DNA from 4 places in the Pseudomonas sp. CFBP 8772 genome. Region 1 is predicted to be linked to each of the others. Evidence: predicted binding sites of a transcription regulator. Region 1 holds the regulator's gene; each other region holds the start of a gene.

Region 1 (8,100 bases):
CCAGGAAGTTGCCGCCAATGATCGCGACGAACGCCAGGATGATCCCTATCAGCGTCAAGACATCCATCAGCTGCAGGCCTCCACCAGGTGGCGCCCGATGTCGTCGAGGCTGTAAACGGCGTCGGCCAGTTCGGCTTTGACGATCGCCATGGGCATGCCGTAGATCACGCAGCTGGCTTCGTCCTGCGCCCAGATCTGGCTGCCGCTCTGCTTGAGCAGACGGGCGCCTTCACGGCCGTCAGCGCCCATCCCGGTGAGGACGACGGCGAGGACTTTGTCACTGTAGGACTTCGCCGCCGAGCCGAAGGTGATGTCGACGCACGGCTTGTAGTTCAGGCGCTCGTCGCCCGGCAGGATTTTCACCGCGCCGCGACCGTCGACCATCATCTGTTTGCCACCCGGGGCCAGCAGTGCCAGACCGGGACGCAGGAGGTCGCCGTCCTCGGCTTCCTTGACGCTGATGCGGCAGAGCTTGTCGAGGCGCTCGGCGAAGGCTTTGGTGAACGCGGCCGGCATGTGCTGGATCAGCACGATGGGCGCCGGGAAGTTGGCCGGCAGTTGGGTCAGCACCCGCTGCAAGGCCACCGGGCCACCGGTGGACGTGCCGATCGCGACCAGTTTGTAGGCTTTGCGCTTGGGCGCAGCCGACGTCGGCGCGTGGTGATGGGACGCCGGTGCATGATGCTGCGGCGCTGGCGCGGCTGTACGTGCAGGCGCAGGGGCTGGCGCCGAACGTGACGGGCTCGGTGCGGCAGACGTGCTGCGCGGTGCCGGCGTTGAGGCGGAAGGTACCGCTGCCGGCGTTGCGGCAGGCGTGCTGGTGTAACCACCGAAACGACGGTTGCTGCGGGAAATGCTGTGTACTTTCTCGCACAGCATCTGTTTGACCTTCTCTGGGTTGCGCGAGATGTCTTCGAAGTTTTTCGGCAGGAAATCCACGGCGCCAGCGTCCAGCGCATCGAGGGTGACTCGGGCGCCTTCGTGGGTCAGGGAGGAGAACATCAACACCGGGGTCGGGCAGCGCTGCATGATGTGACGGACCGCGGTAATGCCATCCATCATCGGCATTTCGTAGTCCATGGTGATCACGTCAGGCTTGAGGGCCAGGGCTTGTTCAATGGCTTCCTTGCCATTGGTGGCGGTACCGACCACCTGAATCGTGGGATCTGAAGAGAGAATTTCCGAAACACGACGTCGGAAAAAACCCGAGTCGTCCACGACGAGAACCTTGACTGCCATAAACACTCCAAAGAGCGCGCGCCACCCCTGAGGGTCGGCGCGCCCTGAATCACGTAGCTTGGGTCACATTGGCGATACGGGACAGGCCAGTGAGACCGGTTTTCGCGCTTAAAACAGGACCGGGTCTATTTGTAGGACCGGCTTTAGCCGGGAAAGCGTGAGATGTCACACCGCAAAATCCATGGTGTCCATACCGGCCCTTTCCCTTAGTAGGACCGGCTTCAGCCGGGAACGCGTCGGATGTCACACCGCGCAATCCAGAGTGTCCATACCGGCCCTTTCCCGGCTGAAGCCGGTCCTACACAAGAAGGCGTCGGGTTTCACACCACAAAATCGAGGGAGTTCACCCTGCCCTCTTCCCGGCTGAAGCCGGTCCTACAGAACATCGAAAGCCGCCTGCTTAAGCCGATCCTGCCTAACCAATCCGTCGTGCCGCGTAGCGCTTGAGCATGCTCGGGACATCGAGAATCAGTGCGATGCGACCGTCACCGGTGATGGTGGCGCCCGACATGCCCGGCGTACCTTGCAGCATCTTGCCCAGCGGCTTGATGACCACTTCTTCCTGGCCGACCAACTGATCCACCACGAAGCCGATGCGTTGCGTGCCGACCGACAGGATCACCACGTGACCTTCGCGCTGCTCCTCGTGAGCCGCCGAACTGACCAGCCAGCGCTTGAGGTAGAACAGTGGCAGCGCCTTGTCGCGGACGATGACCACCTCCTGACCGTCGACGACGTTGGTGGTCGACAGGTCCAGGTGGAAGATCTCGTTGACGTTGACCAGCGGGAACGCGAAGGCCTGATTGCCCAGCATGACCATCAGCGTCGGCATGATCGCCAGGGTCAGCGGGACCTTGATGACGATCTTCGAGCCCAGGCCCTTGGTCGAATGGATGTTGATCGAGCCGTTGAGCTGGGAGATCTTGGTTTTCACCACGTCCATGCCCACGCCACGCCCGGACACATCGGAAATCTCGGTCTTGGTCGAGAAGCCCGGTGCGAAGATCAGGTTGTAGCAGTCGGTGTCGCTGAGGCGATCCGCTGCGTCCTTGTCCATCACGCCACGCTTGACCGCGATCGCACGCAGGACCGCAGGGTCCATGCCTTTGCCGTCATCGGAAATCGACAGCAGGATGTGATCGCCTTCCTGTTCGGCCGAGAGAATCACACGACCGTTCCGGGCCTTGCCCGACGCCTCGCGCTCTTCAGGCGACTCGATACCGTGGTCGACCGCGTTGCGCACCAAGTGGACCAGCGGGTCGGCCAGGGCTTCGACGAGGTTTTTGTCCAGGTCGGTTTCTTCACCCACCAGTTCAAGGCTGATTTCTTTCTTCAACTGACGCGCCAGATCGCGAACCAGTCGCGGGAAGCGACCGAACACTTTCTTGATCGGCTGCATGCGGGTCTTCATGACCGCGGTCTGCAGGTCAGCAGTCACCACGTCCAGATTGGACACGGCCTTGGACATGGCTTCATCGGCGCTGTTGGCGCCCAGGCGCACCAGGCGGTTACGCACCAGCACCAGTTCACCGACCATGTTCATGATTTCGTCCAGCCGCGCGGTGTCGACGCGCACGGTGGTTTCGGCTTCAGCCGGCGGTTTTTCGCTGGCCGCCGGAGCAGCAGCACGCGCCGGAGCAGGCGCAGAGGCAGGCGTCGCTTTGGCCGGTGCCGCCGCAGCAGGCGTCGGTTTGGCAGGTTCGGCTTTTGCGACGGGCTCAGGCTTGTTGGCCGGTGCCGCGGCGGCCACCGCAGGTTCGAACTTGCCTTTGCCGTGCAACTGGTCCAGCAGGTCTTCGAATTCGTTGTCGGTGATTTCGTCCGAGGCCGCCGCTTTCGACGGGGCCGCAGGTGCAACCGGCGCGGCAGGCGCAGCGGCAGCAGGAGCAGCATGAGCCGCGGCGTCAGGAGCAGCAGTACCAACGGCATCCGGCGAGAACGAGCCTTTGCCATGCAACTGATCCAGCAGCGACTCAAATTCGTCGTCAGTGATTTCGTCACTGGCCGGTGCGGCAGACGGCGTCACGGCCGCCGGCGGTTGCACGGCATCGACGGCGAACTGGCCTTTGCCATGCAACTGATCGAGGAGTGATTCGAATTCAGCGTCGGTGATTTCATCGCTGGCCGCAGCGCCGGCCGGTGCAGCGGGAGCCGCTGCCGCCGGTGCTGCCGCGACAGGTGCGGCTGCCGCAGGGGCAGAGGCAACCGGTGCAGGACCGCCCGCCGCTTGCGCCTTGACGGCGTTCAGCGAATCCAGAAGCTGTTCGAATTCAAGGTCGGTGATGTCTTCGGACGGCGCTTCAGCCACCGGCTCTTCGACCACCGGGGCTGCAGCCACTTCCTCTTGCGAAGCAGGCTCGGCCAGGCGAGCCAGCGCGGCCAGCAATTCAGGTGTGGCGGGGGTAACGCTGGAGCGCTCGCGCACTTGACCGAACATGCTGTTGACGGTGTCGAGTGCTTCAAGGACCACGTCCATGAGCTCCGAGTCGACGCGGCGTTCACCCTTGCGCAGGATGTCGAACACGTTCTCGGCGATGTGACAGCATTCAACCAGCTCGTTGAGCTGGAGGAAGCCGGCGCCCCCTTTTACAGTGTGAAAACCGCGAAAAATTGCATTGAGCAGGTCCGCATCGTCCGGCCGGCTTTCCAGCTCGACCAACTGCTCTGACAACAGCTCGAGAATCTCGCCGGCCTCTACCAGAAAATCCTGAAGGATTTCTTCATCGGCGCCGAAGCTCATTGGGGGGTGCTCCTAAAATTAACCGTCAAACCGATCCGGAGGCTGCACTGACGGCCTGCGCGCATTGCTTTCGTCGAAGCATTGGCGCGCGGGTCCAGCAGCCACTTTCACAGAAAACCTGAAGACCGAGACAGAATGACCGAATCAGAATCCGAGGCTGGATAGCAGATCGTCAACATCATCCTGTCCGGATACAACGTCTTCACGTTTATCGGCATGAATCTGCGGACCTTCACCCTTGGAGTGAAGTTTTTCTTGTTCTTTTTGCTGACGGAACATTTCCTGGTCGTGCTCGATGCCCGCGAAGCGGTCCACCTGGCTCGCCATGAGCACCAGCTTGAGCAGATTGCGCTCGACTTCGGTGACCAGCGTGGTCACGCGCTTGATCACCTGACCGGTGAGGTCCTGGTAATCCTGAGCGAGCAGAATGTCGTTCAGGTGCGCGGAGACTTCGGTGGTCTCTTTCTCGCTGCGGGTCAGGAACACATCGACGCGGCGGGCCAGATCACGGAACTCTTCGGCGCTGATTTCGCGGCGCATGAAGCGTCCCCAATCGGCGCTCAACGCCTTGGCGTCGTCACTGAGCCCGTGCATCAACGGCGTGCTCTGCTCCACCAGGTCCATGGTCCGGTTGGCCGCGTTTTCGGTCAGCCTGACCACGTACGACAGCCGCTCGGTGGCGTCGGTGATCTGGGAGACCTCCTCGGCCTGGGGCATGTTCGGGTCGATCTGGAAGTTGACGATCGCGCTGTGCAGCTCGCGCGTCAGTTTGCCGACTTCCTGATACAGGCCGCGGTCGCGGGTCTGGTTAAGCTCATGGATCAGTTGCACGGCGTCGCCGAACTTGCCTTTTTCAAGGCTCGCGACCAGCTCTTGTGCGTGTTTCTTCAGGGTTGACTCAAAGTCACCCATTGTCGAATCTTTGGAATCCATAGCGCCCTCGCAGCGGACATCAGCTATTGACGCGCTCAAATATTTTTTCGATTTTTTCTTTGAGCACTTGCGCGGTGAACGGCTTCACCACGTAGCCGTTCACACCGGCCTGAGCGGCTTCGATGATCTGCTCGCGCTTGGCTTCGGCAGTCACCATCAGCACCGGCAGACTGCGCAGACGCTCGTCGGCACGCACCTGACGCAACAGGTCGATGCCGGACATGCCCGGCATGTTCCAGTCAGTGACGAGGAAGTCAAAAGCGCCGCTTTGCAGCATGGGCAATGCGGTGAGTCCGTCATCTGCTTCGGCCGTGTTGGTGAACCCAAGGTCACGCAACAGGTTTTTTATGATCCGCCGCATCGTTGAGAAGTCATCAACGATGAGGATTTTCATGTTCTTGTCCAATTCGACCTCCAAGCAGTCTTTAACGCGTTCAGCACCTGAACGCGCGTCCAATCAATACCGTCTGTGCCGAACATGAAAAGGGGTTTCAATCGACCGGAACGAGCGCAGCGAAACCGGATCATCTACGACCCGGTTCGACCGACTCCTGCCGTGTCTCTTTTGCTTCCCGCTCACGTCTTGCACAGCCGGTCTTACAAGCAAAACACGCAGGCCTCATGGCCTGCGCCTGATTCACGAACGTGCGCGCCACTCGCCAAGACGACCGCGCAGCCGCGCCGCGCATTGACTGTGCAGCTGGCTGACACGCGATTCGCTGACCCCCAGGACCTCACCGATTTCCTTGAGGTTCAGCTCTTCGTCGTAGTACAGCGACAAGACCAGGCGTTCACGTTCGGGCAAGTTGGCGATCGCCTCGGCCAGCGCGGCCTGGAAGCGCTCGTCTTCCAGATCCCGCGACGGTTCGAGGGACTGGCTCGCGCCGTCCTCGTGCAGCCCTTCGTGTTCGCCGTCCTGCAACAGGTCGTCGAAACTGAACAGGCGGCTGCCCAGGGTATCGTTCAAAATCCCGTAGTAATCGTCGAGACTCAATTCAAGTTCGGCAGCAACCTCGTGATCTTTAGCGTCACGGCCGGTTTTTGCTTCGATTGCACGAATCGCGTCGCTGACCATGCGCGTGTTGCGGTGGACCGAGCGCGGTGCCCAGTCCCCCTTGCGCACTTCGTCGAGCATCGCGCCACGGATACGAATACCCGCGTACGTCTCGAAACTGGCCCCTTTGGTGGAGTCGTATTTGGTCGAGACTTCGAGCAAGCCAATCATGCCCGCCTGAATCAAATCCTCGACCTGCACACTGGCCGGCAGACGCGCCAGCAAGTGGTAGGCGATTCGTTTGACCAGCGGTGCATAACGCTCGATCAGCTCATACTGGGAGTCTTTGGACGATTTGCTGTACATGCGATAGCCACTTGCTGTCATGAGACGGGCCCTGCGCTGGTGTGATGCACGAGGCGTTCTACGAAAAATTCCAGGTGACCGCGCGGGTTCGCCGGCAGCGGCCAGGTGTCGACTTTCTGCGCGATGGCCTTGAACGCCAGGGCACATTTGGAACGCGGAAACGCTTCGTACACGGCGCGCTGTTTCTGCACGGCCTTGCGTACGCATTCGTCGTACGGCACGGCGCCTACATACTGCAGGGCCACGTCGAGAAAACGGTCGGTGACTTTCGTCAGCTTGGCGAAGAGGTTGCGCCCTTCCTGCGGGCTCTGGGCCATGTTGGCCAGGACGCGGAAGCGGTTCATGCCGTAATCGCGGTTGAGCAGTTTGATCAGGGCGTAGGCGTCGGTGATCGACGTGGGCTCGTCGCACACCACCAGCAGCACTTCCTGGGCGGCGCGGACAAAGCTCACGACCGACTCGCCGATGCCGGCGGCCGTATCAATGACCAGCACATCGAGGTTGTCGCCGATGTCACTGAAAGCCTGAATCAGCCCGGCATGCTGCGCCGGGGTCAGGTGGACCATGCTCTGGGTGCCCGATGCCGCCGGCACGATGCGTACGCCGCCCGGGCCCTGCAGCAGGACATCGCGCAGCTCGCACCGCCCTTCGATGACATCAGCCAGGGTGCGCTTGGGGGTCAGACCCAACAATACGTCGACGTTGGCCAGACCCAGATCGGCGTCCAGCAGCATGACGCGACGTCCCAGCTCGGCCAGCGCCAGTGAAAGATTCACTGAAACGTTGGTCTTGCCTACGCCACCTTTGCCACCGGTCACCGCGATAACCTGTACGGGATGCATGCTGCCCATGTTAATTGTTTACCTTGTCTTGCTTAGACCTAAGCCACATGTCGGGCTGCACGTTCAGTGCCTGAACAATGCCTGGCAGACCATCGATGCAGGAAAATTCCACTGTCATTTCTCTACCTAGCCCGCACGCTTGCCGGTGCTGTGATAAAGATCCGCAAACATATCCGCCATCGCTTCCTCGCTAGGCTCCTCCTGCATCTGCACACTCACAGCCCGGCTCACCAATTGGTGCCGACGCGGCAAATGCAGATCATCCGGTATCCGTGGGCCATCCGTGAGATAGGCCACAGGCAGTTCGTGTGTCACGGCCAGGCTGAGCACTTCGCCGAGGCTGGCCGTTTCGTCGAGCTTGGTCAGGATGCACCCGGCCAGGCCGCAACGTTTGTAACTGTGATAAGCCGCTGACAGCACCTGCTTCTGGCTGGTTGTTGCCAGCACCAGGTAGTTGCGCGCCTTGATGCCACGGCCGGCGAGGGTTTCCAGTTGCAGACGCAGTGCCGGATCGCTGGCTTGCAGGCCGGCGGTGTCGATCAACACCACGCGCTTGCGCAACAGCGGCTCCAGCGCCTGTGCCAGGGACTGGCCCGGGTCGACGTGGGTGACCGGTACATTGAGGATCCGGCCCAGGGTTTTAAGCTGTTCCTGAGCGCCAATGCGGAAACTGTCCATGCTCACCAGCGCGATATTTTGCGCGCCGTATTTCAACACATATCGGGCCGCCAGTTTAGCCAGCGTGGTGGTTTTACCCATGCCGGCAGGGCCGACCATGGCAATCACACCGCCCTCTTCCAGCGGCTCGATGTCCGGCGTGGCAATCATGCGGGCCAGATGGGCCAGCAGCATGCGCCAGGTGTGAGCCTGATCACCGGATTCCGGGACCATCGCCAACAGATCGCGGGACAGTGGGCCGGAGAGGCCGACACGCTGCAGACGGCGCCACAGGTTGGCCTGCTGCGGACGGCTGCCTTGCAGCTGGT
Region 2 (8,100 bases), 740 kb from region 1:
GCCGGGCAATGATCAGGCGATCGGTGGCCTGAAGGTCATTACCGAGAATGGCTGGTTTGCTGCGCGGCCGTCGGGGACTGAGGATATTTACAAGATCTATGCCGAGAGCTTCAAGGGCGAGGATCACCTCAAGCGTCTGGTGGCTGAGGCGCAAGTGCTCGTTGACGGCGCTATAGCGCCTTGAAAGTGTGTAGGGGACTGATTTATTTACAGCGCTCCACCGTAAATTAATCTGTCCCCGGTTAAACCTGCGCTGTGGCGTACGAAGATCAAGAGCGTCTGCCTAAGGGCAGACGTTTCGCCTTCGGCGAGTTACTTGATAAAGCCCCAAGTAACCAAGGGCTAGTGCTCCCGGTTGGGCTCCTCCTTCGTCGGAGTTCCCTCACTCCGACGACGCTCCGTGGGGCCGCGCCGAACGGACATCCATGTCCTGACGGCGCTCTCGCGGCATCCATGCCGCTCGGCCCACTGCGCGCCGTCTGCGTTCGGCCTGCACCCAAGTCGCGATTTGTGGTGTTTGAGCCATCGCGGAAGAAGATCAAATCAAGATCAAGTGCAGATCAAAAGCTTCCCGGCTAAAGCCGGTCCTACAGTCCGCGCCAACTCAATCGATTGCACGCGTTGCTTTGTTGATCGTGCCCACGCTCCGCGTTGGCATGCATCTCGGGACGCTCCGCGTCCATTCCCGGCTAAAGCCGGTCCCACTGAATGCACGCGGTGTCCTGTAGGACCGGCTTCAGCCGGGAAGCTTTTGACCTGCATCTGCCCTTGATCTGCTCTTGATCTTCTTACACAAAAATCCCAAACACCGCCAATCGCGACTTTGGTGCAGGCTGAACGGAGGTCTCGCGGAGTGGGCCGAGCGGCATGGATGCCGCGAGAGCCGCCCCCCGCCATGGATGGCGGATGGCGGCGGGCCCACGGAGCGAGACCGGAGTGAGGGAACCCCGAGGAACGAGGGGCCCAACCAGGAGCAAGCACCCTTGGTTACTTGGGGTGCTTTTCCAAGTAACTCGCCGAAGGCGAAACGTCTGCCCCTAGGCAGACGCCCTTGATCTTAAAGACCTTGATCTTGATCTACCGCTTTTCAAGCCACATCCACGAGGACGATTTCGCTGTCTTCGAGGGCCGTCACCCGCAACACACGCTCATCCTCAACCGCCACACCATCTCGCGCTTCGGCACGAAGGCCGTTGACCTCAATAATACCCGTCGCAGGCACCAGATAAGCCCGGCGGCCAGCATCCAGCACATACTCAGCCGACTCCCCGGCCTTCAGATTCGCCGCCACCAACCGGGCATTGGCCCGAATCCGCAGCTCGATATCATCATCCGCCTTGCCGCTCGCCAGCGTCACAAAACCTTCGCGATCGCCTTTCGGGAATGGCTTGGCGCCCCAGGACGGCGGAGCACCGACCTCGTCCGGCATGATCCAGATCTGGAAAATCCGCGTCTCCTTCGACTCCAGATTGTATTCACTGTGCGCCACCCCCGTGCCGGCACTCATCACCTGCACATCACCCGCTTCGGTACGGCCACGGTTGCCCAGGCTGTCCTCGTGAGTAATGGCGCCCTCACGCACATACGTGATGATCTCCATGTCCCGGTGCGGGTGACGCGGGAAGCCCGTGCCGGCTTCGATCACATCATCGTTCCACACCCGCAGCTGGCCCCAGTTCATGCGGCTCTCGTCGTAGTAACTGGCGAACGAAAAATGGTGATGGGCGTTCAGCCAGCCGTGGTCGGCGCCGCCAAGGGATTTGAAAGGTCGAAGTTGCAGCATGATCACTTCCTCCGTAGCAGGGCCGGGCCTGTGGCAGGGCGCCGCTGGTGATGACTTGTCAGTCGATGGGGCCATGATCTATCAGCTAATTATCGATAAAAAGCGTAAGTTCTGCATGAATGCAATCGGTTAATTAGATATTTGGCCGTTCTTACACGCTATAAACCCGCTGCCCTTTATCGGCTAACTCCCTGACGGCAAAGCATTTCACTGGTTCTGAAAGACGAATGGGGCGACCATAGGCGCCCTGTCGATAACCCGATACCCGGAGCCCGCGTGCCGCACGATTTTTCCGCCGAGCTACCCAACGAGCCCAACTCACTGCCGCCTGACCTCAACACCCCCGAACGCCTGCCGTTCTTCAAACGGCTCATGGCCCGCCTGATGGGCGGCGGCCTTTCGCGCATGCAGGCGCAGCACTTGCCGTCGTGGCACCAGGGCCACGCCGATGGCTACCTCAACGGCCATGCCGAGGGCATGAACGAGGGTTACGCCGAGGGGCATCTGGATGGCATCGAAGAAGGCCGGCAGGTGCTGGTGATTCGCGACACCCGGCCCCTTGAGCACCGCGGTCCGCGAGTTGACGATCACCTGTTCGACGACTGGCGCCTGCCACTGACCAACGAGTTGAAAAAGCGCATCAAAGCTGACGTCGCCGAGAAGCTGCCCGCTCACGCGCAACCGACCGCCGCCCAGTGGAAGATGATTTTCAGCGACACGCCGTCGACCTACGTGATTGCCGGTGCCGGGGCAGGCAAATCGACCTCGCTGGTGTTGCGCGTGCTGCTGCTCAATCACTACCTGGGCTTCGAGCTGGACGCCATGACCGTGGTCACCTTCACCCGCGAGTCGCGCAAGGATTTCATCCACAAACTCATCGAGATCATGGCGCTGTGGGGCCATGACCTGAGCCTGCGTCAGGCCCGCGAGGTGGTGCGCACGTTCCATTCGCGCATCCTGCCGCTGGTGCGCAGCCTGCCGGGTTTCGAGCAGTTGCAGGCCTTCGAGAACCTCAGCAGCCAGTCCGGCCAGCTCTTCGACGACAGCGCCGACAGCAACCCATTCGACCTGCGTATTAATGACGCCCAGCGCCAGCAGTTGAACCTGTGTTACCGCGATCTGTACGCCGCCAATTCACGCTTTCGTGACGTCATGGCGCCCCTGTACCGGCAGTCCCTGCAACTCAAGGAGCTGGACCGCGATCACCCGGACGTGCAGAAGCGCATCACCGTGATGGGCCTGTCGTCCAAGCGCGACGAGGAACTGTGCGACGTCATCGAAGACCTGTGGATTCGCGCTGGCGCCTGGCCGATTCAGGGCGTCGAGCCGATGCGCCAGACCGTCGAAGTCAGCGGCCTGACCTTTCACGTCCACGGTTATGCCGCCGAGCTGGATGCCTGGATCGTCCTTGGCTTCGACCCCAGCGAAGACCAGCACCTGCGCCGCCCGGACGCCAAGCTGCCGGTGTGGGCCGAGTGGGTGATCAAGCGCACGCTGTTTCAGGCGTTTTGCCGCAAGCCGGTCATCTGGCTGGAAAACTACCAGGCCTCGCGGGGCATGATGCAGTCGTTGTCCGGCGCGGCCGTGGCGGGGCCGGGCTTCGATTACAAGGTCAAAGGCGAGCTGAGCGCGGCGCCGCTGCTGGACTGTTTTGTCGCCGCTGCCAGCTTCATCGAGAACCTCGGGCTGGACGTGCCGGACGCCGTGGCGCAGATGAGCTTCTCGGATCAGGACCCCGACCGGTTTTTCTTCGAGGCGCTCAGCCTGTTCTGGAAGGCCTTCGAGAATCACCTGCTGGATCAATCGCCGCCGGTAATGACCTACAACCGGATGTTCTCGCTGTTCGGTGAAAACTCGCCCGAAAACCTCAAGCTGGTCAGCGACGCGGGGCTGCGACCGCTGTCGCATTTGATGATCGATGAGTTCCAGGATGTCTCGCCGCAGATCGTCTCGTGGATCCGCGCCAGCCTGCGCGAGATCCGCAGTCGTGGCCCGGCGCTGCATGTCGGGCGTGGCGCCCAGCGTTCATCGCTGCTGTGCGTGGGCGATGACTGGCAATCGATCTACGGCTGGCGCGGCAGTTCGCCGAAATTCTTCATGGAGTTTGCCAAGGAGTTTTCCTCCCCCGCGACCACCAAGGTCATGCTCAGCGACAACTTCCGCAGCCACCAGCACATCATCGACGCGGCTGAACACATCGTACGCGCCGCACCGGCCATCAGCGGCAAGAAGGCCCGCGCCAGCGGCGCCGAGCAGGCGCTGCTGCCGGTGACCGTACTGGACCGCGACGATGACCGGCTGCTCGCCAGCCTGACGGAACATTACAATGCCGGCGACTCGGTGCTGCTGCTGTACCGCAAAGGCAGTGAACGCAGCCGCTTGCCGGAAGCTTTGCAGGCCCTCGCCGATGCCGATTACCGGTTGCCGCCCCAGGAACGTCGCCTGAAGCAACTGACCTACCACAGCGCCAAGGGCTTGCAGGCCGACGCCGTGTTTCTGCTCGGCGATTGTCAGCATCTGACGCAGTCGCCGTACAAGAATCAGGTCTATCAGCTGGCGGGTCTGGGCCGGGAAGGGGATCTGGAAGCGTTCGACAACGCGCAGAAAGATGAAGTGTTGCGTCTGGCCTATGTCGCCATCACCCGCGCGGTTCGTCACTGCTACTGGTTTATCGACGCCGCGGGTAACGACGATGCAAACATCCCGCGCGCGTCGGCGCGGGTTGCAGGGGACAAGCCGTTTTTCGATGATCGCCGAGGCGCTGCTTCACTCAGCACTTCGTTGAGCACGTCACTCGGCACTTCAGTCGAATAGAGCATGACGCCCAGGCCTTCAGGCCCGATTGAGGTACAGCGAGCGTCTCGGAATGAAGGTTTCGATCTCCACTTCGATGGCCTCGATGATGCGCTCGACATCCGTCGCATTCATCACGGTGGCGCAGGGGATGGCGGCGATGGCGATCACCGTCTCGCCGCTGGCCCTGTCGAACAGGCGGGCCACCATACTGCCGGGTGCATCCATGTTGGCTTCGAAGCCCACCGGATGAAAATGCCAGCGCATCAGCTGGCAGGCGTTCGGGAACGTGACTTTGTTCATGGACCCACCTCGTTCAATCGAGCACTTCACAAGCTCCGCAGGGTAGGAAAACGGCAGGTCTGTCCAGGCTTCGGTAGCGATCGACACGTCGCTTGGCCAAGCCCGGCACCCAGACCAAGGGTCAGGTAAAGGTAGCACCGCGTTTAGACCGTGTCGGTAAATAAATCCCGGCCGATGGGAAATTTCATCTTTAGTTGATCTTTGTCATGTGACGCTTATATCCAGGCGCATGTTTAAACAAAGGCTGAATCGTTATAGCTATCTAAAAACTCTCGTACAAAGTTGGCTACCATAAATATATCTCTCTAAACGTTTAAAGCCTTCGCATGAAAGTTAAGGGGCTGCCGATAACAGGACGAGTGACAATAAAAGACGCCATGCAGTATCAGCCTTCCAGAGAGATCATCCATGTCGATAAGAAACATGAACATTGCGCCTCGCGCATTCCTGGGATTCGCTTTCATTGCCGCGCTGGTCATTGGCTTGAGCGTTTTCTCGGTCCACCGGATGGCGCAGATTCGCCAGGCCACCATTGACATGGAGTCCAACCAACTGCCGAGTATCGGCCATTTAACCGGGATGCTGGAGAACAGCCTGCGCTTGCGCATCACCTCGTTTCGCACGCTGGTCAACCGGGAACCGGCGTCGCTGCGTGAAACCGATGCACGGATCGCTGAACTGATCGGTAAGTTGCAGGCTGCCAAAAAAGCCTACGCCGCACTGCCGGCCGAGGCGGATGAGCTGGCGCTTTACAACCAGTTTGAAGCCACGCTGGCGACGTTCCTTGGCATTCAGGCCAACGTGCTGGATTTGTCCCATCAAGACAAGGTTGATGACATGCGCGCGTTGATCAACACCCGCATGAAGGAAGCCACTGATCTCATGGGTGCGCAGATCAATCAGTTGATCGCCATCAACACGAAGAGCGCCACGGAAGCGGGAGAGATTTCCAGACAGGAATATGAAAGCGCCAACCTGAGCATGATTGCGGTGTCAGCGGTCGCCGTCCTGCTCACCATCCTGTTGGCGTGGGTGCTCACCCGAAGTATCGTCAACCCGATGAGCCGAGCGGTTCGTGCCGCAGAAGAAATTTCATCGGGCGATCTGACCCGGTCCATCGAAGTCGACGGCAAGGACGAAGCGACCCTGCTGTTGCGCGCCCTGGCAACGATGCAGCGCAATCTGCGCCAGACCATCGAGCTGATTTCCGGCTCGTCCACGCAACTGGCCTCGGCGGCCGAGGAACTGAGCGCGGTGACAGAAGAGTCCTCGCGCGGTTTGCAACAGCAGAACAACGAGATCGAGCAGGCGGCAACGGCGGTCAACGAGATGACGGCCGCCGTCGAGGAGGTCGCGCGCAACGCGGTGTCGACGTCCGAAGCGTCACAGCAGTCCAACCAGACCGCGCGTCAGGGCCGTGAACGGGTCATCGAGACGGTTAGGTCAATTCAGGATATGGCCCAGCAGATCCAGGCCACTTCCGGGCTGGTCGAAGGCCTGGCTGCCCAGGGGCGTGACATCGGCAAGGTGCTGGACGTGATTCGCTCGATTGCCGAGCAGACCAACCTGCTGGCCCTCAACGCGGCCATCGAGGCCGCGCGTGCGGGGGAGGCGGGTCGCGGGTTTGCCGTGGTCGCCGACGAAGTCCGCGCGCTGGCCCACCGCACCGCGCAATCGACCACGGAAATCGAACAGATGGTCGCCGGCATTCAGACCCGCACCGGCGACGCCGTGCAATCCATGTCGCGCAACACCGAGAGCACCCGCACCACGCTCAGCCTGGCCAGTTCGGCAGGTGATGCACTTGAGCTGATCACCGAAGCCATTGCGCAGATCAATGAACGCAACCTGGTGATCGCCAGCGCCTCGGAAGAACAGGCGCAGGTGTCGAGGGAAGTCGACCGCAATCTGGTCAACATCCGCGACCTCGCCGCGCAGACGGCGGCCGGCGCGAACCAGACCAGCGCGGCCAGCCATGAACTGTCACGACTGGCGGTGGACCTGAAAGCAATGGTGGCGAAGTTTGTGGTCTAAGCGGCTGATTTGGTGAGGGTCACAGGTCTCAAGGACTGGCGGAATCGAGTGGGAGCGAGCTTGCTCGACGGGCTGAGTTCGCGAGCATTACCTGATCCCACCGGGTAGATGTCAGCCATGCCACGCAGCAGGATTGACCAGATCCTTCGGTCGCTCGCCTGCCAGGGCCGCCAGCAGGTTGTCCACGGCACAGCGGGCCATGGCCTCGCGGGTTTCGTGGGTCGCCGAGCCCATGTGGGGGGTTGCCACCACGTTGTCCATCCTCAGTAGCGGCGAGTCCGGGCTCACGGGCTCCTGTTCAAAGACGTCCAGACCTGCCGCGCGGATCTGGCCGTTGTGCAGCGCGGCAATCAGCGCCGGCTCCTCCACCACTTTGCCCCGGGCGATGTTGATGAAGATCGTCTCCGGGCGCATCTGCGCAAATTGTTCCGTGCCAATCAGTCCCTCGGTTTCAGCGGTCAGCGGCACGGTCAGGCAGACAAAATCAGCTTCGCGCAACAGGTCCTCCAGGCTGCGATAGCGGGCCTCAAAGCGCGCTTCCACCGCCGGCTTCGGTGAGTGGCTGTGATAGATCACCGGCATCGCGAAACCGAAATGACCCCGTTGCGCGACCGCTTCGCCAATCCGGCCCATACCGATGATCCCCAACGTCTTGCCATGCACATCGGAACCAAAATGCTTCGGCCCGATGTTCTGCTTCCACTGGCCATCGCGAACCATATTCGCCAGCTCCACCACCCGACGGGCCGTGGCCATGATCAGCGCGAAACCGGTGTCGGCGGTGGTTTCGGTCAGCACATCCGGCGTGTTGGTGAGCAGAATGCCGCGCCGGGTCAGGTACTCGATATCGTAATTGTCGACGCCCACCGAGACGCTGGACACCGCCTTGAGCTTCGGCGCCAGGTCCAGCAGCTCGGCATCCAGCCTCACGCTCGCGCCCAGCAGGGCATCGGCGCGGGGCAGGGCGTCGCGCAGGCGGGCCAGGCCGTCGCTGGATTTCGGATCGTCGATCAGCGTGACCTCGGCCTGGGCTTGCAGGCGCTCCATCAAAGGCGCCGAGAGTTTTTTGTACAGCACAACATGGTGAGTCATCGAAGGGCTCCGGATCAGGAATGGGCAGGCGCGGGACCAACGCCGGGCTTGTCGCTCAGCGGGCGGGGCTTGCTGTCCGGCTTGAGCAGCAGCGT
Region 3 (8,100 bases), on a different contig from region 1:
TCTGGTAGTCCAGGGTCGACACCATGTTCTCGATCATCGGCGCGATGACGTCGTATTCCAGCCAGGCCGGAACCATGATCGCCAGTGGCTGCTCATCCCGGTCCAGCAATTGCTGGGCGGTCAGTGGCCGGTATTTGCGGTCCACGGTGAACTTGCGAAACAGGCGGCGAGACCAGTACCACAAGTCAATGAACAGATCGTCCAGGCTGGAAATCAGGATCAGCACCGCGACCACAATGGTCGCGACTTCCAGGAAGCTGTAGTAATGAGCCAGCCAGTAGGGCCAATAAAGCGACGTCATCGAAGGGTTCCGTTACTGGCGATTGCGACGGGCGCTACGGCCAGCCAACATCAGGATAAGCACCAACAGGATGCCGCCGGGAATCAGCCACAACAGCGAAGGCGTGCGCCAGGCGTCCAGACCCTTTGGCTCCTCTTTGTCGATGAACTGGCTACCGCTCGGATCCTTGCTGTCGAAGGTGTTCACGACACCGTTGTCGCCCAGGATTGACACGTCGCCGCGGGTCAACAGCACGGGCTTGGCGAATACCGGGGCATCGCTGCCCAGGACGCGATAGACCAGACCGTGCTGGCCACCGGCATCCACGGCCTGCAATGACGCCAGGTGGTTGAGCGGCGACAGGTCCAGCAGCGGCTGATCCTGGTGGTTGATGCGCAGGCGACCCTGGTCATCGACGCGAACCGATTCCTTGCTGTCCTTGAGCGGCAGCTCGAAGGCCAGGAAGTCTTTGTCCGGCGTGACCGTGGCTTTAGGATCGCTGCTGACTTTGAGTTCAGCGCGCAGCGGCGAAACGCCCGCACCGTCAGCCACCGAGATCACCTGCGGCAAGCTGCTGGCCGGGTGATCCAGGTAAGCCTGGGGCACGAGGATCTGCGTGTTCGTGGCGTAACGGGCAGCCATGCCGGAGAAACCGTCATCCAGTGAAATTTTGTCGAGCACGATGTGGCTGGTCGGCAATACGGAAACCGGGAACGCTTGCGGCGTTTCCAGGCAGCGATCACTGACGGGCTGACGCTGGAACGAGACACGCAGGACGTTCTTGGAACCCAGGGCGTAGCTCGGGATACGCGCTTCGATGCGCTGTTTCTCACCGTTGGCAAGCAACTGTTGCGCGCCGATCAGGTAATCGTTGAGGAACAGTGACGCCACAGGAGCGGTGTCCGAAGCGCCAGGGGCGGCGGACACATCCATCACGGCCTTGACTGGCAGGCGACCGTCGTAGGCCACGCTGCCCAGAGGGAAGGAGGCGCTCCAGTCGGACTTGGCGAGCACGTCGATGGTGCCGGGGTTTCCGCCCAGATTGGTCAGGGCCACACGGCCGTCGGCACTCAATGGCATCTGCGCTTCGCTGACGGTCAGCGTGCGACTGCGGGCCAGTTTGTTCCAGGCGCTGCTGAACAGGGCCATGGCCTTGCCGGTCGATTCAGGGGCGATCATCAGCACCGGACGGGTGCCGAGCAATGCCAGACGGACGTTATCCGTGCCCTTGGCGGCCAAACCGGCGTTCACGTGACGCTCGCGCCATTGCGTGAACGCGCTGGCAGCTGTGGCGTCCACACCTTGAATCTGGCTTTGCAAGGCGTCCAGGGATTCGTTGATCGCCTTGAGCAATTGCGGGTCGTTGATCGCCAGGTCGGCCTGCACGTCAGGGGTCTGGCCGAGCATCAGCAATGCACCGATTTCCGCCGGGTTGGCCAGGGCATGCGGGCCCTTGCCGTTGAGGCTGGCGAAGGCCGGAATGCTCTGCAGTTCGGCCGGAATGCGCAGTGCGCTCAGGTCAACGCTGTCCTGCACGGCAGGGAACGACAGGATGCGCGCGTGTTTGCCGATCCGTTCCAGTGCAACGCCCAGGCGCCAGGCGGCGTCGTACGTGCCGACTGCCAGGCTGCCCGGCGCGACCATGATGCCCGGCTTGGCCGGCAATGCGGTCCAGGCAGCGCCGACGTCCTGCAACAGGTTGGCGTCGTAGCTGTAATTGAGGCGGGTGTCGGGTTCGATGCGCAACACGTTGCCAATCGCGCGTTCGTCTTCACACAGCACGCGAGAAACGATCGACGACCAGGCCACGCCCAGGCGTACCGAACCGCTGTTGCGAGCGGCCTTGTCCACGCCGAGCGTGGAGCTGGCATTGCCTTGCGCTTCGCTGAGGCCTTCGGCCCGTACCGGATAGCCATCCAGGGACAGCAGCAGGGTGTTGCGACCGCCCTCCCCATTCAGGTAGCTGGCATCGAAGTTCAGCGACGCATCGGACAACGGCACACCCGCCGGAACCGGCAGGTACAGTTCGCGGCGCGAATCCGTGGAGCCGAGCACGATGGGGGCGTCGATGCCCAGATCTCTCAGGCGAATCTCCCGGTGTTGCAGCGTATCGGCATTGAGTCGGTTGATCGCCTCGGTGAGCGGGCTGTCCGCCGCCAGGGCAAAGTTGGGCATGAGCGCGAGCAGGCTCACGCCACAGACAAGGGCGCTAAGTGCGCCCGTTTGGGTGGCAACGGAAGACTTCATTCAGGCAGATCTCAAGCTAATAGAGGGGTCGGGCGTTTGTTACTGGTACGTGGACGACGGGCGGTTGTCGTCCCGTGCCGGGGCGCTGTGCCCATACTCGAGGTATCTGGGCACGTGCAACTGGCCGACCACGAAGTCGTTGACCGGGCGGCCCATCAAGGCATCAACGATGCGCGAACTGGCCTTGCCGTCACCGTACGGGTTGGCCGCCTGGGACGCGCGGCGCCACAGCAGGTCGTCGTCAAACAGCGCGTTGACGCCGCTGATGATCGAGTCCGGAGAAGTGCCGACCAGCCGCACGGTGCCCGCCGCAACTGCTTCAGGCCGTTCGGTCACATCGCGCATGACCAGTACCGGTTTGCCCAGGCTTGGCGCCTCTTCCTGCACGCCGCCGGAATCGGTAAGGATCACGTGGGCGCGCTGCATCAGACGCACGAACGCGAGGTAATCCAGCGGCTCGATCAGATGCACATTGGCCAGTCCGCCTAAATGCTCGGTCACCGGGCCCAAGACGTTCGGGTTCAAGTGCACCGGGTAGACGATCTGGATATCACTGCGCTGGGCCAGTTGACGCAAGGCTTTGCAAATATCCAGGAAGCCGTCACCGAAGTTTTCCCGACGATGGCCGGTCACCAGCAGCACTTTGCGGTCGTTGCGCAGGAAGGAGAATTGCTGATCCAGACGGGTACGCAGTTCAGCGTTCTGATCAATGCGTTGAGCCGTCAACTGCAGGGCATCGATGACCGTGTTACCGGTCACGTAGGAACGCCCTTGCAAGCGCTCGCCCAGCAGATTGCGGCGCGATTCATCGGTCGGGGCGAACAGCATGTCGGCACTCAGATCGATGCAGCGGCGGTTCATCTCTTCAGGCCATGGGCTGTAGATGTCACCCGTGCGAAGACCGGCTTCGACATGCCCCACAGGGATCCGGCGATGGAAGGCGCACATCGACGCGACCATGGCGGACGTGGTGTCACCATGCACCAGCACACGGTCCGGCCGGGTGATTTCCAACACCGGATCAATGGCTCCGTACAACGCGGCTGTCAGCGAATTGAGGGTCTGGTGCGGCGTCATCACATCCAGTGTGAAATCGGCTTTCAGATCGAACAGCTCCAGCACCTGCTTGAGCATGCTCTGGTGTTGGCCGGTGATGCAGATCTGCGAGTGAATACCCGGCTCTGCAGCCAGTGCCTTTACCAGCGGGGCCATCTTGATGGCTTCCGGACGTGTACCGAAAATCGACAGGATTTTAATCCCGGAATGACTACGAGCGATGATGCCCTCCTCACACGGATGTTCCGCGCCTACTCGCTGCTCAAGGCGTCATTGCGTCTTGAACGAACTGAGAATTGAGTTTATTGGGCCGGGGACTTAATCAGAATTCAGACTTGATATTCACTTCTTGTGAGATGGCGCATTGCCTTGCTTCCCGGAGCAGTCGGGATTATTAACACTAATAGGGATGACTGCAAACACAGATGGGCAAAAAGAATGTTTAATTATTCAGTGTGAAACTTCTGAAGTCATGAACAGTCGATTAGGGGTTTTTATTTCGTTGGGAATGGAAACTTCTTGAGCAACTTAATGGGCGTTTGCCCCAGTGTTTCCGGGGGTGCCGGGATTAATAAATGCCGCCCGTCTGCCGATCTGGACCTTTTCTTATATACCGTTGTCGCGACGCGGGCTATATAGAAATACTTAATCCAATGCACCTTCGATAGTCACCGCAATGGCGCCTGTATATTGTCGAAGCCGATAGCGAGAGTGTCGGACAATACATACCCAGTTGCAAGCCTGTTATGTATCGAAAGAGAAATATATGAGGCCATCACGGGTTAGCGCTCATGCAGCACCCAGCGTCTTCGCTGGGGCGGCCTGTTCAGGGTGAGTCTTTAAGGGTGAAAAAAGTCACCTCGAACCGGCATGGTAACGATCGGGTTGTGCACCCAGCCGAACCTCGCCCGGATCCCGCGCGACTGCTTAGCCCGCCAATAGACCAGCCGGGAAGGTCACGGGGGACGCCAGGGCAGTGTTCTTCTGCCCGGCATACCGGCAAGCCTTCCGCATTCATCTTCAAGAACACATCATTTCTGACAGCCCTACAGACGGAACCGACCCACTTCCTGCTTGAGCCCTATCGCCAGCTGATTCAGATCATGGCTGCTGCGCAGAAGGTCTTGCACGGACAGATTATTCTGCTCGGACATCTGTGCAGATCGCTCGACGTTACGGGCGACGTCCTGACTGGCCGCTGTTTGCTCACGCAATGCCAGCGATATCTGTTCGACGACCACGAGCACCTGGCCAGAGCTTTCACTGATTTCGGTAATCGCCTTGCCTGCCGACTCCGCCATCTCAACGCCCTGGCTAACTTCCATCACGCCGCTGCGCATGCTCTCCACGGTATCGCGGACGCCGAGCTGGATCTTGTCGATCATCCCGGCAATTTCCTTGGTGGATTTACCGGTGTTCTGCGCCAGCAACCGCACCTCGTCGGCCACGACTGCAAAGCCGCGACCCTGCTCCCCCGCCCGCGCCGCCTCAATGGCCGCATTGAGGGCAAGCAGATTGGTTTGATCTGCGATGCCCTGAATAACACTGACGATGGTGGAAATCTGCTCGGAGTGTTGACCCAGCTCCGACACCTTGGTCGACGCATGCTGCACGGTCTTGGCGATACCATTCATGCTGGTAAGGGTGTTCTGGATGACGGCCGATCCATCCAACGATTGCTGACCAGAGCGACTGGCAAGTCCACCGGCCTCCCCCGCGTTATTGGAAACATGATTGATACTGACCGTCAGCTCTTCAACCGTGGCCGCCATCGCTGATGCTGCGTTGGATTGTTCGCTCACCGCGCCGGAAAGCTGCTGCGACGCCCCTGAGATGTTCTGCACGGACTCGATCAACTGGCTGGCAGCTTGATTGATCTGCTGGATCATTTCTCGCAAGCGAGCTTGCATACGAGCAAACGCCTTAGGCAGTTCATCGCTGGTACTGGTATCGATCACCGTGTCCAGTCTGCCCTCGGCGACTGCGGTTGCCGCGTCGATAGCCACCTGCAGGCGGGCACGGACCGTGCGGCCCAAGGCGTAAGCCAGAATGATTGCCAGAACGGCGGCAATCAGCCCACCGGCCATCAGGATCGTGATCGCGCGATCCTTGGCGTCGTTCATCTCTTGAGTGCGCCGTGCCAGCAGGGCTTCTTCCGTCTGCGACATATCTGAAATGATCCCGCGCATGCCATCCATTTTGGCTTTGTCCGCGCCACTGTCGATGCGCTGATCAACCGAATCATCGGAGTTGCCGCTTTGTGCCAATTGACGACGCTGAGCAATGATCGAATGAACATCTTCGTCCAGCCAGCGTGTTTGTAACTGCGCCAATGAAGCCAGTCGTTTCTGTTGTTCGGCGTTATCAATCGTCAATGATTTGAGCGTTGCCAACGCCTCGGAAAACTTCGCTTCACCGGCAATCTGCGGCTCAAGAAAGTTGTCCTTGCCAGTAATCACGAAGCCGCGCATGCCGGTCTCGATATTGATCAACTGTTCAAGGGCCATCTGGGACTGATTTAACACACGATACGTGTGGACGTTGCTGTTAATTGCGCTGTCGACCTGACCAAAACCACGATAGGCACTGAAGACAAGAATGCCCAGAATCACCACGATCGCGGCGAAACTGAGATAGAGCTTTTGGGTAATACTGAGTTTGCTAAACATAGGTGTGCACTTCGACAGTGGAGCATCCTTCGCTCCGGCTTTTAGTTTTTTTCGTGAACAACCTGGTCGATATCATTCCGACATCACTCTTATCGACAGCTTTCTTCGCAGCTTGAATCCGGCTGTTATTTGCCATCAAACGTGCAGCATCACGCGCGCGGAGATGGATTCGCTTTAGTCCACCCTACGCCTCTGCCCTTTTCGAGCACGGAGCGGTACTTTTTGACGGGATAAGCAGGGTCGAGGACTTCCGCCACACAGACACTGCTATTGATGGGGACGATGCAGGCAGCGCACTGGTCGCAGAGGTGCGCGACGCCTACGTGCGTATCGCCAAACGTTTTTTAGACGTCAGGCACTCGGCAGGCGCTGTGCGTGGGCTTCTCAGGTTGACTGCACCTGTCGCTCTCGCTCGGCAACAACATCAGCGCTCAGGCAGCGTCGGGGGGAAGGTTCTCTGGTTCAACTACTTGAGCACTGGCAACTCAAGGGGGCGTTCTCGGACGAGATCAATCTGGTTCGACCTTACTCGCCACAAATTCCCAGGGCTGGCACTGCTCTGGTGGCGTATCTCAAAGACCAGTTTTTACAAGGTTTCTGTTGTCGGAGATGATCCTCAGTACCCTGATTCAGGCCCTGCCAGGCATGTCCCCCAAAAGAAACATGCGGCAGGAATCGTTTAGAGCATGCCCGCTACGTTGCGCACCTCTTCGGGTGCCGCTTTGGTTTCTGACAAGGCGCCGGCATAGGCGCCAGCCGCCATGGCTGCCGGGTTGCCGCCACCGCCGATCAGGCCTTCGGCCGCGCCTTTGGCGGTGTGCACCCCGCCTTCGACCCCGCCTTTGATCATCCCGCCAGCGCTGCCATCAGACTCACCGATCCCCGTCATGACGTTACTCAAGCCGGGGACCATCCACAGCGCTTTGCCCACTTCGCCAGCGGCCGATGCCAGTCCGTTCTTGTCATCGCCTTTCTCCGCCACAGGGGCGTCCTTGGTCTGGGTGCGGGCAGAATCGCCGGCGGAATGCGCACTCGCCCCGCCACCGAACGGCTGCAACAGCGCCCCGATTAACTTATCAAGCAGCTGCATCAAGGGAGAAGACGGCTTCGAGGCCTCACCGTTGTTGCTCAGCCCCGGGCTTTGCTCAGCCAGAGACTGGTTTTGCAAAGCGGCCGGCGCGCCACTCCCGGCAGGGCCGCCATAGTTGACCGCGCCTGTGGGGGACTGAGCGGCGTATTGGGAATTCTGCGTGCTTTGGTCAGCCCGATAGATGGCCGCGCCGCCGCTGGCCAGAGCCCCGGTACCTTGGGCCACGTTGCTGAAGTTACCGGTGGCGCGGCTGCCGCCGTTACCGGAGTCATTGGGGCTATTCGTCGGTTTGCCCGCGTCGGGCGTCGGTTTGGCGTCCGGCTTGGAGGCATGGGGGGTAATGTCAGGCGTCTTGGGCGACGAGGCGCCGATTCCGGGTAATTTCACGTTTTTTCTCCAAACTGAAAGGTCGGTTGGCAGTGCCCCAAGCCCACTCTTGGCCGCTTGCACAGGTGCAGGCGTGTTGGATGTTGTCACGGGGCGATCGCTGTGAGGTTCGCGTGGTGAGTGGGTTGCCCTTGTGTGGCGCTGGAGGGCCGATCGGTTCCGCGCACAGAGCAATGCAACCACGCGCTTTCGCTCTTTTTTTAAACGCCTCGTAGTCGTGGGGGCAATGCAAGCACTGCGGGCGGGCGTCAGGCGCCCGCTTCAGGCTCACCGACTACAAATGGCAGTACACAATCCCGTGGCGACCTCAGGAACGAATCCTCGCCCCCGAGATACCGTGCAGCAAAACCGCAGACGCCACGAACGCCAGC
Region 4 (8,100 bases), on a different contig from region 1:
CGGTCAGTACTGGGGCGGCCCGTCCGGGGTCATCCGCGCCTTCGACGCCGCGACCGGCCAACTGGCCTGGACCTATGACTCCGAGCAGCCTGATCGTGCCGGTGCTCCGCCCAGTGGCGAGGTTTACTCACCTTCCTCACCCAACAGCTGGGCACCCATCAGCGCCGATGAAACCCTCGGCCTGGTCTATCTGCCCATGGGCAATGCAACCCCTGACAACTTCGGCGGTTTGCGCCGGCCGGGGGACGACGAGGTCTCAAGCTCCGTCATTGCGCTGGACGCTGAAACCGGTCGGTTGCGCTGGCATTTCCAGACCACCCATCACGACATCTGGGATTACGACGTGCCGGCTCAGCCGACGCTGGTTGATCTGCCCGTCGACGGCGTCATCCGCCATGCGCTGATTCAGGCGACCAAGCGCGGCGAGGTCTTCGTCCTGGATCGGGAGACGGGCAAACCGATTGCGCCCGTTCAAGAGCAGGCAGTGCCTCAGGGCGGAATCGCGGAGGGCGAGCGGCTGTCGGCGACTCAGCCTGCGTCGATCGGCTTGCCCGCGTTTCGCCAGCCGACGCTGCAGGAACGTGACATGTGGGGCATCACCCCATTGGACCAGATGCTGTGCCGCATTCAGTTTCGCCAGTCACGCTACGAGGGGCACCTGACGCCGATTACCTTGGGCAAGCCCGTGCTGATCGCGCCGGGTTCGGCCGGAGGGATCAATTGGGGCGGTGTGTCGGTGGACCTTGACCATGGCGTGATGGTCGTCAACTGGCTGCGGATGGTGGACCGCGTCGAATTGGTCAGCCGGGAGGAGGCGGTTGAACGCAAGTTCAGGCTGTCGGACGGTCAGAGCCCGGGGGGTGATGCGCAGCGGCCCATGCTCAACACGCCTTACGGCGCTTACGGCACAACCTTCTTATCGGTGCTCGGCACGCCCTGCAACGCGCCGCCATGGGGCCTGATTTCGGCGGTGGATCTGGCCAGCGGTAAACTGCTCTGGTCCAGACCGCTGGGGACGGCAAGAGACACCGGCCCGCTGGGCATCCCGTCGATGTTGCCCGTGACGGTGGGGACGCCAATGACCGGCGGCTCGGTCAGCACCCGCAGTGGTCTGATCTTCATTGCGGCGACCGCCGAGCGCACGATTCGGGCACTGGATGTGCACAGCGGTGAAGAACTCTGGTCGGCGCGTTTGCCAGGGGGCGGCAATGCCAGCCCCGTGACCTATATCGGTCCCCACAGCGGCAGGCAGTTCGTGGTCATTGCGGCAGGGGGCAAGAAAGCGCTCAAAACGCGCTTGAACAACAAGATCGTGGCGTTCGCGTTGCCGGCGCCCAAACCCTGAGACGCCAGCGTGGCATCCACACATTTGCTGGATGCCACGCTCGTTTCAGTTCGCAATGCCTGCCGGGCCGATTGGCTGATTAAAGGCAAGGCACCTTGCCGGCTTGAGCCACCGCAACGCCTCGACTGTCCAGCAGCGACACCTTGACCTCTGCATCCGCTCGGCTCTGTACCAATGTGTAGCGCTCATCGGCCGCAAATCCGTCGTAGTCCAGCGTTGCCGTGCAGCGACGATGACTGTTCTGATACCCGATCATCACAATCCCCAGTTCCATCGAATGCCTGCCTGGCGAAACAATGAAGCGATTCAAACTGTTGGCCTGATTTCCGTCGAGACGTCTCGCGATCACGTCATCTCCTGCGTGGGCCTTAATGTCGACGATGGACTTTCCAGGTTCAGGGCGCGGTGTTCCAGTGGTACAGCCGGCTATGACCGCGACAGACACTAAGGTTGTCGCAAAAGTACGTAATTTCATGGGATGCCCGTTCGTTAATTGGTTAATGTCTTTAAATATTTAACGCGCACCACGCTTCGCCCGCGGCGCTCGACACGACGGCAGGCGCCGTCACTCAAGAATCGCAACGTGAGTGCTTTCGTTATAAAAACGATGTCCACCAACGGGCCGTTAAAAAGCGCAGCCCTTTGAGAAAAATCGTCTGACGTTATTGTTTTGAAAAAGCGATGCGTACTGCATCGCTGCCAAAGACGCGGGCCAGTTCGGCGGCATTGTCGATGCGGCCCAAACGAGTGTAGGAATAGGGCGATGAGAAAGTAGCGTAGAACGCGACCAGCGTGCGTGGTCCGTACAGCATCAGATCGCCGCTGTGGATCGTGCCGGGGCGAATCGTACTTGTTGGCAGCGATGTCGGCAGTTCAGCGTGCTTCTCGTTATTGTTCAGGTCAGGCATGTCGATGGAGAGTGGGAGCAGGGCGGCAAATGCCCGCGCCGCTGGTGTATCCGCCAGGGTGATCGCGAAGCGCGTGTCGCGAACCGTCATCCAGATACGGGATTCTGGAAGCTGCGCGGTGGCTGACGTGGCCGCGGGGGCAGGGCCCACGGGGGTCGCAGGCGAGGCATTGCTTTCGCTCAAGGCTGTCAGGCCCAACAGAAGTCCGAAGGCCCGCGTCAGTCCCCTTGCGCCCCCGACATGAGCTTGGGTGAATAGGGCGAATCGTTTGTCGCGCATCCTGTGGGCACCTTATGCAGTGGGGTGATTCGGAAAATGTTAATCAGCCGTGATGGGGTAAGTGGTCAGCGATCTCATTGCTTTCGCGTCCAATCCCCATCGGATACCTGCTGTCACAACACTCTACGTCGGGGAATTGGCCTGAACCATACGGCTCTCCAGAATGCTTTTATGAACAAACTTCACCAATGCCGGAAAGTTGCAGGGCAGGGCGCGCCAGTTGCCCGGGGAAGGGCGTTTCAATCTCCAGACTTTTATATAAGTCTTAATCAGGATGTTGACGATGGTCGATCTTTGCCGAGCCCTGATCCCACCATCCTGCCAATGCGATAGCAGGGGGTTCGGACACTTTGCGCATCGTGCCGCAACAAAAAAGTTTACGATTTGGCACGTTGGAATGACCCTCAATCGGGTCATCGTGGCCGGCGGTTACAAGGAGCGCAGGCCTCTTCAGCGTCACGCGACAGTCATAAACCAGACGGAAGGCAGAGGGGGATGACTCAAGTTGTGACGCACTGGGCAGATAACCGTGATGTCAGTTACATACGCAAGTTTGTTCAAGGATCGAACCCATGACCCAGCGTCAATCCATTCGCATTGCCCCTCCTCTTCATCCGCGTGTTCTCTGGTTCGCTTTGATTCCGGTCGTGCCTGCCGTTGCATGGATACTCGCCCAGTCAACCTCTCTCCCCAACCTCATCGCGTGCGCAGCGCTGGTTTTGATCGGCCTCGGCGCAGGTGCCTGGAGTGCAGCTTCCCAGCGTGACGTGGTGCTGCGAGCCACGGCTCGGGCGCAGGCGGAGCAGTCAGAGGCGGACGCGGCGAGCAACGGCATGACCTCGGGCGTACAACTCAATGAGGTGTTGCTGGGCGCCATGCCGATCTGGGCCCGGCAGGTGGAAAGCTCTCGGTATCAGACCGAAGAAGCGATTGTGAATCTGACCAACCGTTTCATCGGGATCGCCGCGCGATTGCAGGAAACGGTTCAGGCTTCCCAGCGCGCTGCCGGCGAACTCGACGGGCAAACCGCAGACGGGGCGCTTGAAGTGCTGTCACTCAGCGAAAGCGATTTGAGCCAGGTGATCAACTCGCTCAAGGCCGCTCAAACCAGCCGCGACCAAACCCTGGCCCAGGTGCGCGGCCTCACCGCGTATACCGGCGAACTGCGCACCATGGCCGCCGACGTAGCAGCCATTGCCGCGCAGACCAACCTGCTGGCGCTGAACGCGGCCATTGAGGCGGCACGGGCAGGTGAAGCCGGTCGCGGCTTTGCCGTGGTGGCCGACGCGGTGCGCAGCCTGTCGAGCAAATCCAGTGAAACCGGCCAGCAGATGTCGGCCAAGGTCGACATCATCAATAACGGCATCACGCAATTGGTGCACGCCGCCTCCAGCAGCGCCGATCAGGACAGCCAATCGGTGGCCGCGTCAGAAAACAGCATTCAAGTCGTGCTCGAGCGCTTCCATAACATCACTGGCCGGCTGGCCGAATCCGCGGACCTGCTCAAGCAGGAAAGCCGCGGCATTGGTGATGAGATGACGGAGGTGCTGGTCGACCTGCAATTCCAGGACCGTGTGAGCCAGATCCTCAGCCACGTGCGGGACAACATGGAAGATTTGCATGGCCACCTGCGGCAGGCAAACGAGGCCCCGGACCAGGCAACGTCCATCGACGCCCGCCAGTGGCTGGCGCGAATGGACGCTACCTACGCCACCGACGAGCAGCGGCGCACCCATCGTGGCGAGACGCCTGTGCAGCAGAACTCTCAAGACATCACCTTCTTTTAGGAGCTCATCATGGCGAAGAATGTATTAGTGGTCGACGACTCCAGCAGCGTGCGGCAAGTGGTAGGCATTGCCTTGAAAAGCGCCGGTTACGACGTGATCGAAGCGTGCGACGGCAAGGATGCGCTGGGCAAGCTCACCGGGCAGAAAGTGCACTTGATCATCAGCGACGTGAACATGCCCAACATGGACGGCATCACCTTCGTCAAGGAGGTCAAGAAACTGGCCAGCTACAAGTTCACCCCGATCATCATGCTGACCACCGAGTCCCAGGAATCGAAAAAGGCCGAGGGGCAGGCTGCGGGCGCCAAAGCGTGGGTGGTCAAGCCGTTCCAGCCGGCACAGATGCTGGCAGCGGTGTCGAAACTGATCCTGCCCTGAATCCTTGCGCGAGGGAGGCTGCGATGCCGATCACCATCGAAACACTCGACGACAGCACCTGCGTCAGCATTGACGGCGAGCTGACGATCTACACCGTTGCCGAGCTGGCGGGCGAGCTGTTGCCCCGGATAAGCGGCGCGCCACGCCTGATGCTGGACCTCTCGCAGGTTACCGAAATGGATGGCGCGGGGCTGCAGTTGCTCGCGGTCATCCAGCGTGAAGCCGACAGCGCTGGCACAGCGTTGAGCGTCACCGGCCAGAGCGTGGCGGTCACGCAGGCCCTTGAGCTGTGTCGCAAAGCCGCTTCATAGCCAGTCCAGCGACGCGTGCCCCAATCGCGTTCATTGCACGTTCATTGATAGACAAGGAAGGTCCAGGTGAGCATCAATCTCGACCAGGCATTGCAGACATTCATCGTCGAGGCCCACGAACTGTTGCAGGTCATGGAGCAATCCCTCCTGCAACTGGAAACCGAGCCCGCCGACCAGGATGCCATCGGCGCGATTTTTCGTGCCGCCCACACCATCAAGGGGTCCGCCGGCCTGTTCGGCCTGAACCCGGTCGTCAGCTTCACGCACATTGTCGAGGACGTACTCGACCGACTGCGCGACGGCAGTGTGGCAGTCGACTCCCGGCTGATCGCGGTGCTGCTCAAGTGCGGCGACCATATGCTGGAGCTGATCAACGTCGTCGCCAGTCGTGGCGAGACGCTCCAGCCGGCAGCCCTGGAGCGTGAAGCGGCGTTGCGCGAGGCGTTGAGCACCTATCAGGCGTCGCACCATACCCCCGACACCGGCGCGCAACACACAGAAGCCGGCGCTGCTGACCGTGCAGGCGCGCCGGCCGAGGTGCTCTGGCATATCTCCCTGCGCTTCGGTGTGCACGTATTTCGCAATGGCATGGACCCGCTCTCGTTCCTGCGCTACCTGGAAACCCTGGGTCAGATAGCCCAGGTCACGACCCTCACTGACAGCATTCCGGCACTGGACAGCTGGGACCCGGAAAGCTGCTACCTGGGTTTCGAGATCGATTTGCGCTCGACGGCCAGCCACGCCACCCTCAATGAAGTCTTCGACTTCGTGCGGGACGACTGTGACGTGCGCATCGATGCCATCGACGAAGCGCCCCACAGCGCTGTGGCCATCGGCAGCGAGCTGGTTGCTCAGGCCGAGCAGGGCCCACTGACCGCTTCGGTGCAGCGTCTGCCGGCGGCCAGTGAGCCGAAAACCCGGGACGGCAACTACGTGCGCGTCAACGCGGACAAGCTGGACGAACTGATCAACCTGGTCGGCGAACTGGTGATAGCGAGCGCCGGCGCCAGCTTGTTGGCCCGTTCCTGCAACAACGACCCGCTGCAGGAAGCGACGTCGACGGTCTCGGGACTGGTGGAGGAAATCCTCGACGGCGCACTGCACCTGCGCATGATTCCCATCGGCGACACGTTTAACCGCTTCCGCCGCGTGGTGCGGGACATCAGCCAAGAGCTGGGCAAGGACATCGAGCTGACCATCAGCGGTGCAGAAACCGAACTGGACAAGACCGTCGTTGAGAAGATCGGCGACCCGTTGATGCACCTGCTGCGCAACGCCATGGACCACGGTATCGAAAGCGCCGATGCCCGGCGTGCTGCCGGTAAGGCGGGGAAGGGTCATCTGAGCCTCAACGCCTACCACGACTCGGGCAGCATCGTCATCGAAATCGCCGACGATGGCAACGGACTCAACCGCGAACGGATCCTGGAGAAGGCTCAAGAGCGCGGCCTGGTGGCGAGCGGTGCGGTGCTCTCCGATCAGGAGATCTACAACCTGATCTTCGAACCGGGTTTCTCTACCGCTGAGGCGGTGACCAACCTGTCGGGCCGTGGCGTCGGCATGGACGTGGTCAAGCGCAACATCACGCTGCTGCGCGGCACCGTCGATCTGGACAGTCACCCGGGGCAGGGCACCGTGGTGCGTATTCGCTTGCCGCTGACCCTGGCGATCATCAATGGGTTTCTGGTCGGGATCGATGCCTCCACCTACGTGATTCCGCTGGACATGGTTCAGGAGTGCATCGAACTGGACGAACACCAGCGCCAGTCAAGCCGTGACAAGGGCTACCTGGACCTGCGAGGCGAGGTGTTGCCGCTGGTGGACCTGCGCGAGCACTTCAGCCACGAAGGCAGCGCCGGCCGACGCCAGAATGTGGTGGTGGTGCGCTACGCCGAGCACAAGGCCGGGCTGGTCGTCGACGACCTGCTGGGTGAGTTCCAGACCGTGATCAAACCGTTGGGCAAGTTGTTTGGCGCACTGCGCGGCATCAGCGGCTCGACCATATTGGGCAGTGGCGCGGTGGCCCTGATCCTCGACGTACCGGCACTGCTCAATCAAATCGTACAACTGGAAGCCCGCACGACCCAGGCGCCTTATTCGCCAACCGTCGTCGCCCGCTGACGTATTTGCAACACCCTGGAGGTTCCACGATGAAATGGTTCTACGATCTTAAAATTTCCACCAAGCTGATCAGCTCATTCCTGGTTGTCCTGGCCCTCACTGCGGCGATGGGCGTCTTCGCCATTCATCAGCTGGGGGCCGTCAACCAGGCGGCCCAGGACATCCGGGGTAACTGGATGCCTTCCATGCGTGCAGCGGCAGGCATGCGTTTTTTTGCCGCCAACTATCGCTTGAAAGAAAACCGCCACATCAGCACCGATGCCGCTGAAGAGAAGGCCCAGGCCGAGCGGGAAGCCACCGAGGCCCGTCAGCAGTTCGAAACGCGCATGGGCACCTATGAGAACTTGCTGTCGAACGACGAAGATCGTCAGCTTCTGGCAGCGGCGAAAAGCGCATGGGCTTCCTACCTGACCAGCAGCAATCAGGTGCTCGATCTCTCCCGGCAGAACCAGGAGGACCAGGCCCGCAGCCTGCTCAGGGGTGAGTCGAAGGTGCGTTTCGAAGACTTGACCAACCGCTTGCAGAAAATGGTCGAGCTCAATGACGCCGGCGCGACGGCTGCCGGTGACAAGGGCTCGGCGCTGTACGAAAGCGCCCGACTGGCGATCATCGCGGCGCTGGTCGCTGCCCTGTTGATCGGCCTGGGCCTGGCCGTGTTCATCGCGCGGATCATTTCGCGTCCGCTGAGACAAGCCGCCAGCGCCGCCGAGCAGTTGGCCGAAGGCAACCTCAGTGCACCTATCGCACCGGGCACGAAAGATGAAACCGGCATGGTGCTCAACGCCATGCGCAACATGGTCGGCAAGCTGGGACACATCATCGGCGAGGTGCGCAACGCCGCTGACAACCTGGCCAGCGCCTCCGAGCAGGTCAGCGCCACCGCGCAATCGATGAGCCAGGCCACCAGTGAACAGGCGGCCAGCGTCGAGGAAACCAGTGCCTCGATCGAGCAGATGAGCGCCAGCATCAAC

Evidence for each region. The regulator FliA, encoded in region 1, starts transcription of late flagellar genes. The targets are predictions, from matches to a motif close to CTAAAGTTTNNNNNNNNNNNGCCGNTAA.
Region 2: the regulator FliA is predicted to act here: its motif matches at 5,203-5,230, upstream of IFT99_RS03670 (methyl-accepting chemotaxis protein).
Region 3: the regulator FliA is predicted to act here: its motif matches at 6,342-6,369, upstream of IFT99_RS20500 (methyl-accepting chemotaxis protein).
Region 4: the regulator FliA is predicted to act here: its motif matches at 3,032-3,059, upstream of IFT99_RS08885 (methyl-accepting chemotaxis protein).

What each region holds. Positions count from the first base shown of each region.
Region 1 covers NZ_JACYUI010000001.1:105,186-113,285, reverse strand. The annotation lists gene IFT99_RS00495 (flagellar motor protein) at 1-67, opposite strand, end outside; gene IFT99_RS00490 (protein-glutamate methylesterase/protein-glutamine glutaminase) at 67-1,239, opposite strand; gene IFT99_RS00485 (chemotaxis protein CheA) at 1,655-3,979, opposite strand; gene IFT99_RS00480 (protein phosphatase CheZ) at 4,124-4,912, opposite strand; gene IFT99_RS00475 (chemotaxis response regulator CheY) at 4,932-5,306, opposite strand; gene fliA (RNA polymerase sigma factor FliA) at 5,550-6,293, opposite strand; gene fleN (flagellar synthesis regulator FleN) at 6,290-7,123, opposite strand; gene flhF (flagellar biosynthesis protein FlhF) at 7,241-8,100, opposite strand, start outside.
Region 2 covers NZ_JACYUI010000001.1:848,044-856,143, forward strand. The annotation lists gene pgm (phosphoglucomutase (alpha-D-glucose-1,6-bisphosphate-dependent)) at 1-184, shown strand, start outside; gene IFT99_RS03655 (pirin family protein) at 1,088-1,783, opposite strand; gene IFT99_RS03660 (UvrD-helicase domain-containing protein) at 2,156-4,597, shown strand; gene IFT99_RS03665 (DUF1652 domain-containing protein) at 4,616-4,879, opposite strand; gene IFT99_RS03670 (methyl-accepting chemotaxis protein) at 5,288-6,913, shown strand; gene IFT99_RS03675 (2-hydroxyacid dehydrogenase) at 7,025-8,005, opposite strand; gene IFT99_RS03680 (MFS transporter) at 8,020-8,100, opposite strand, start outside.
Region 3 covers NZ_JACYUI010000011.1:104,389-112,488, reverse strand. The annotation lists gene IFT99_RS20515 (glycosyl transferase family protein) at 1-301, opposite strand, end outside; gene IFT99_RS20510 (hypothetical protein) at 314-2,527, opposite strand; gene wecB (non-hydrolyzing UDP-N-acetylglucosamine 2-epimerase) at 2,567-3,739, opposite strand; gene IFT99_RS20500 (methyl-accepting chemotaxis protein) at 4,630-6,252, opposite strand; gene IFT99_RS20495 (hypothetical protein) at 6,932-7,729, opposite strand; gene IFT99_RS20490 (MFS transporter) at 8,037-8,100, opposite strand, start outside.
Region 4 covers NZ_JACYUI010000003.1:458,517-466,616, reverse strand. The annotation lists gene IFT99_RS08900 (membrane-bound PQQ-dependent dehydrogenase, glucose/quinate/shikimate family) at 1-1,345, shown strand, start outside; gene IFT99_RS26280 (PA0061/PA0062 family lipoprotein) at 1,425-1,820, opposite strand; gene IFT99_RS08890 (cyclophilin-like fold protein) at 2,008-2,532, opposite strand; gene IFT99_RS08885 (methyl-accepting chemotaxis protein) at 3,105-4,319, shown strand; gene IFT99_RS08880 (response regulator) at 4,329-4,697, shown strand; gene IFT99_RS08875 (STAS domain-containing protein) at 4,721-5,008, shown strand; gene IFT99_RS08870 (chemotaxis protein CheW) at 5,075-7,129, shown strand; gene IFT99_RS08865 (methyl-accepting chemotaxis protein) at 7,159-8,100, shown strand, end outside.